Regions from separate parts of the Alteromonas stellipolaris genome, predicted to be linked through region 2. Evidence: riboswitches for the same ligand, from Rfam matches in the RefSeq annotation. Region 2 holds a riboswitch; the other holds the start of a gene.
What was found. Region 2 has a riboswitch for thiamine pyrophosphate ahead of thiC (phosphomethylpyrimidine synthase ThiC). Riboswitches for the same ligand answer to the same signal wherever they lie in the genome.
Positions count from the first base shown of each region.

Region 1: it holds a riboswitch for thiamine pyrophosphate, as region 2 does, so the genes downstream of both, AVL57_RS09350 (TonB-dependent receptor) here and thiC (phosphomethylpyrimidine synthase ThiC) in region 2, are expected to answer to the same signal.

Region 1 covers NZ_CP013926.1:2,210,322-2,213,479, reverse strand. Annotated here, with positions in the region: gene AVL57_RS09360 (GNAT family N-acetyltransferase) at 1-755, opposite strand, end outside; gene AVL57_RS09355 (acyl-CoA thioesterase) at 824-1,252, shown strand; TPP riboswitch at 1,365-1,474, shown strand; gene AVL57_RS09350 (TonB-dependent receptor) at 1,529-3,158, shown strand, end outside.
Region 2 covers NZ_CP013926.1:168,230-171,387, forward strand. Annotated here, with positions in the region: gene thiC (phosphomethylpyrimidine synthase ThiC) at 1-1,678, opposite strand, end outside; TPP riboswitch at 1,836-1,949, opposite strand; gene AVL57_RS00695 (TonB-dependent receptor) at 2,603-3,158, opposite strand, start outside.

The sequences.
Region 1 (3,158 bases), 2.0 Mb from region 2:
TCGCCCTTTTTCAGCCTTGATGCAACAAACAGCCCTACAAGCGCAGACTTCCCTCTGCCTCTAGGCGCTGTGATGACAGCTTTTCGATTATCTTGCGACCACTTATTTGTCAGGCAATCAAATGCCGCCTGCTGTTCAAGTGATTTGAACTGTGGCCGACGGGTTTGTTCATCATCTACTGGCTGTGTTGCGCGTGCGTTTTCTGAAACTATCCGATTAATAGGGCTTTCAGAGGTAATCGGGGTTAGCCGGTTTATCGAATCAAAGGTATCACTCGCTACTGAATCAGGAATATGGCAGTTGTTGGAATTCCAAATGGCTACATCTGCATCGTTTTTTAGTATTGCTACAAGCCGTTTTATATACGGACTTCGTGATGCAGTAAAACCATGTGAGAGGTGACTAGGGCGGGTGTGCAAATGCCAAGAGTCGAGCGTAGGGCAGCATAAAATGAGACAGCCACCCCATCGAATGGTGCCTGCAATGGCCATGAGGTTTCCAGGGTTAAACCCTTGATGTGAATGTACCACCCCGATATCGCATTCTTTACCCAACAAATGTTTACGGAGCAGTGAGTTCTCAGCGCCTATTTCTTTGACGGTAAGTGAGGGGGAAATATCGCTCAAAATAGACGTTAAACTCTTATTCACCCAGTCATACTCACCAGAAAGCACGAGTAGACGGCGATGCTCAGTATGTCGTGCTTGCGAATAAATAGGGCTAAATAACCATTGAGTCAATTCCGGTGGCGCCATAGGTGTGTTTTTTCGGTATAATTAAGACTTTCTCTGCTTATAGTAACTACTTATCTAAAGGAATTCGAATGCGCTTTCTTTCTCGGCGTCTAGTGATGCCAAACGACTTAAATTATGCCAACTCTTTATTTGGCGGCCGCGCGCTTGAATGGATTGATGAAGAGGCTGCTATTTGGGCAATTTGCCAATTAGAAACCAATTGTTTGGTAACCAAACATATAGGGGAAATTAGTTTTGAGTCTCCTGCACTGCAAGGTGATATTGTTGAGTTTGGTCTTGAGACGAAAGCGGTTGGTAGAACGTCGATTACGGTCAGTTGTTTAGTGCGCAATAAAGCCACCAAAAAAACTATTTGTTTCGCCGATGATATCGTCTTCGTTAAAGTAGACCCAGAATCACGTCAACCAGCAGCGCATGGTAAAACCCTTGAGGCGTTAGTATCTCAAACTAACGAAGAAGTGCGAAAGCTCAATCTCGAATTAGAAGAGCAAAAATAAGCCACATCACACGAATAGCGAGCCTACTGTTACGCCAAGTTAACCGTTTAATATCTTGACGGTTTTGGCGTAACTGGTAGACTTCCCGCTGTATTCGTTATTCATAACGAACGCATATACCAAGGGGTGTCCGTACCGCGGACTGAGATTCACATTATCATTGTGAGAACCCTTACACCTGATCCGGATAATGCCGGCGTAGGGATGGTTGACCACATAGTCGTATCACCTGCCGTACACCCGGATCTTTTTTCTTAAAAAAGAATAAGAGATCCCATGCAAAAACCTATATTTTGTCTTTCTTTACTTGCCGCATCGCTTTCAGTTAGCGCACAAACTACTCAGCAAGAAACACAACTTGATGACGTAGAACGTGTTGTCGTGAGCGGAGACTTTCGCGAAACCGTGTTAGACCAGCTAAGTGCAAGTGCTACCGTTATGAGTGCTAAGCGCTTAAGCAGTCGCCAGCCTACCCATATTGATAGTGTGCTAAATAGTGTGCCGAACGTGAACTTCGCCGCAGGCGCTTCTCGCGGACGCTTTGTTCAAATTCGCGGTATCGGTGAACGTAGCCAGTTTGTAGAGCCTATTAATCCGTCTGTTAGTTTCATCGTTGACGAATTTGATTTCTCTGGTCTTGCAGCAGCAGGACTTATTTTTGATACGCAGCAACTAGAAGTTTACCGAGGGCCTCAGGCCACCTTATTTGGTTCCGGCGCTTTAGCAGGAGCGGTTAAGCTTTCTAGCACCCCTGTTGGCTCAGAGAGTGCTGACTATGTTGAAGTAAGAGCAGGTAATAAAGATAGTTATCGCGTAGAAGCTGCTACAGGTAACGATATCAATCAAGATTGGGGTTATCGCGTTGCACTTATGCATAACCGTAGTGATGGTTTTGTAGAAAATACCGTCGTTAACAGTGACGGCACCGAGCAAAAACGTGATGATACGAATAATCTTGATGAAACTGCTGCGCGCATAAGTGTAGCGGGAAATATTGACGAAAGAAGCACTTTGGCACTAACTTATCGTTGGTATGACATCGACAATGGGTATGATGCGTTTTCTTTAGATAATAATAATCAGACCTTATCTGATGAGCCAGGTTTTGACACCCATCAAACTCATGCTGTGAGTGCTAGAGCCACTACCTCGACTAATGGCGGTGATATTATTCTAGTCGCCACTCACGCCTCCCATAACATCGGTTATGGATATGACGAAGATTGGACTTACGAAGGATTTCACCCTTTCGGGTATACTTCATTCGACGCTTATTTCCGTGATGTAGACACACAAACAGCAGAAGTACGCTTTGTATCTTCAGACAGTGCCGCGTTATTTAATGGCGCGACGGCTTGGACGCTTGGCGCTTTTTATAAAACCAGTGAAGAAGATTTGTTGCGTGAATACACCTATGCATCAGGTGACTTTACCAGTGTGTATGAACCCACCACCAAAGCGGTATATTTACAGACTGAATCTACAATCACCACTAGCCTAACGCTAGTTGCAGGGTTACGTGTAGAAAACTACGGCTTTGACTACTCTGATAACAATGGCCTTGAAAGCAGTCATGATACTACGATGACTGGCGGTAAAGTGGCATTGCAATATACGGGTGAAAAACACTTTTACTACGCCAGTATTTCTCGCGGCTATAAAGGGGCAGGGTATAACCCTGACGAGCGCGTATCAGATGAGCAGCGATTCTTTGATGAAGAATATAACTGGAATTACGAGCTTGGTGTAAAAGGGCCTTTATTAGTGCCTGAACTAACCATGCGAGCAGCACTCTTCTATATGGACAGGGACGATACGCAAGTAAGTAATTTTGATGTTCAAATTCGCGAAGATGGAACACCTGATTTTATCGACATTATAGACAACGCTGATATAGGCACTAACA
Region 2 (3,158 bases):
CTCGGGCGGTATGAGGGTCCAATGCTAGGTTAAACTGGTCTTCCCAACGAAACTCAAAGCGAGCTTTCGACATGGCATTATCGCGAATTTGTGCACCAGGGTGACCTTTGGCTAAGTCGGCCGCGTGTGCCGCAATTTTGTAGGTAATTAGCCCTTGCTTAACGTCTTCTTTGTTTGGTAAGCCCAAATGTTCTTTAGGGGTAACGTAACAAAGCATGGCGCAGCCATACCAGCCAATCATGGCGGCACCAATGCCTGAGGTAAAGTGGTCGTAACCTGGCGCAATATCGGTAGTTAACGGGCCTAACGTGTAAAAAGGCGCTTCATGACAATGGGTTAGTTGCTCTTCCATGTTGGCTTTAATCATATGCATTGGCACATGTCCTGGGCCTTCAATCATAACCTGAACATCGTATTCCCAGGCTATTTTAGTGAGCTCACCCAAGGTGCGAAGTTCAGAAAATTGTGCCTCATCGTTTGCATCGGCTACGCTGCCTGGGCGTAACCCGTCACCTAAAGAAAGCGATACATCATAAGCGGCACAAATTTCACAAATATCGCGGAATCGTTCGTACAAAAAGCTCTGTTTGTGATGACTTAAACACCACTTGGCCATAATAGAGCCGCCGCGCGACACAATGCCCGTTACTCGATTTGCGGTAAGTGGCACGTATTCAAGCAATACGCCTGCGTGAATGGTGAAGTAATCTACCCCTTGTTCGGCTTGCTCGATAAGGGTGTCTTTAAACAACTCCCAGGTAAGATCTTCAGCCACGCCATTTACTTTCTCGAGGGCTTGGTAGATGGGCACAGTACCTAAAGGGATTGGGCTGTTTCGAAGCAGCCATTCACGGGTTTCGTGAATGTTGCGGCCGGTGGATAAATCCATAATGGTATCGGCGCCCCAGCGTGTAGACCACACCAGCTTTTCCACTTCCTCTTCAATAGACGAGGTTACCGCTGAATTCCCAATGTTGGCGTTAATCTTTACTAAAAAGTTGCGGCCAATAATCATGGGTTCTAGTTCAGGGTGGTTTATATTCGCAGGAATAATCGCGCGACCTGCTGCCACTTCTTGGCGAACAAACTCAGGGGTAATGTTCGAAGGCAGGTTGGCCCCGAAGTGTTCGCCTTTGTGTTGCTGACTTAGCGGGCTGTCTTTTAATGCATCACGCCCCATGTTTTCCCGAATAGCAATGTATTCCATCTCGGGCGTGATAATGCCTTGGCGAGCGTAATGCAGCTGTGTCACGTTTTTACCTTCTAGGGCTTTACGTGGTTTTAGCGTTCGGGTGAAGCGAAAATCTTCGGTGACAATATCTTGCTCACGCTGTTTCGCAAAGCGTGACGATACGCCTTCAAGTTCGTATGTATTTTCACGTGCTTTAATCCAGTTGCCTCGTAGCGGCGCTAACCCTTTTTGCACGTCAATGGTCACGTCTGGATCGCCGTAAGGGCCGGACGTATCGTAAACCCCAATGGGTGGGTTACTTTCAAATATGGGGTTTTCTTCGGTGCCGCCTATTAAGCTGTCGTGCTGATGAATCAGTCGCATGGCAACGTTAATATCGTCGCGGCTGCCTGTCTCGTAATGACGAGTAGAATTAGGGTAGGCTTCACCAGCCAATTGATTAATAAAGTTTTGCGCCTGTTGGCGCTGTTCGCGTCGAGTCGACATAGCATTTTCGCCTGTTAGTTTAGGTTATAAAATGCTTGTCAGGAGTGGAGGAGAGAATACAAAGGGCGCAAAAGCATGACCGGTACTACAGGCAAAATCCCGCAGGATAAATTCTTGCCATACTACATGGTTTCACTTTTACAATTTACGACTTACCACTTTGTACTTTCTTGTTCCCTTCGCAGGTATTAGCCTGATCAGGTTCAACGGATCCCGCTTTCGCGGTCTCAGCTCACTGGATTAATTCAGTTGAGCACTCCGACAAGTAACTATATTCAGTATAAAGCGAAAGAAATTTAAATATCAAGCCTTGATTTGGCGTGGTAGGGGGATGGTGTGTTCCTCAGAAACACGGCGTAGACCCATCCATGGGGCCTCTCTACAGCATCCATGCTGTAGAAGGTTTCTGAGGAACACACCATCCCCCTTATAACAAAACTTGAAATTTTAGAGAGGGTTGAGAGGTGTGGGGCCTCTACTGGCAGCATCCATGCTGCAAAAGATTTCTAAGGTGAACGCACTAACACTCTTGTTCAAGGTGGAATTTGGCGGTGAGAGGTGAGGGGGCCTCTCTACAGCATCCATGCTGCAGAAGATTTCTGAGGAACACACTATCCCCCTTATAACAAAACTTGAAATTTTAGAGAGGGTTGAGAGGTGAGGGGGCCTCTGCTGGCAGCATCCATGCTGCAAAAGATTTCTAAGGTGAACGCACTAATACTTTAGCGCGAATGATATGTATTTGGTGGGGGTTGGCTTGCTCTCGTTAAAGCTTTACACGGGCAACGAGAAGGTAGAATGGGGTAAGTTTGATTACACTAAATTCACGTAAATAAAAGATAAAAAGACCCCAAAAGGGGCCTTTGCTTACAGGATGTTCGTTGAGCGGTTTTATATCTGTATCCGCAGCTAACCTTTCATAGATTAGAAATTACGTCTAACGGTTACGCCGTAAGTGCGTGGTTTCGCATAAGAGATTTGTGATGTACCGTAGAAACCTGATACGTCAAAACCAATTAATTCGTGATCTGAATCGGTAAGGTTATCTACGTAAGCGGCTACGCTCCATAAATCTTCTTTGTCAGTCCAGGTAATGCGTGCATCAGCTTTGAAGTGGCTTTCAATGGTATGCGCCGTAAAGTTTCTCGCGTTGTGGAAAGATTCAGACTGGTATGAACCACTGATTAGCGCTGCAATACTGCCGCTGTCTATATCCCATGTGTAGCGCACTAAACCAGATGATTGCCATTCAGGTGTGTACGGCGGGGTAGTGTCTACAAATACGCCTGAAGCCACCTCTAAGTCTTCAACAACGGCATCGGTGTAAGACACGCCGAACATGATGTCTAACGCATCAATAGGGTTTAATAGTAGTTCAACTTCAGCACCGGTAAATTGCGCGTCTTCGTTGAAAACCACACCGGCATTGTTTACCCATGAAAACGACTGATAGTCAGTATAATCATAGTAGAAAATACTA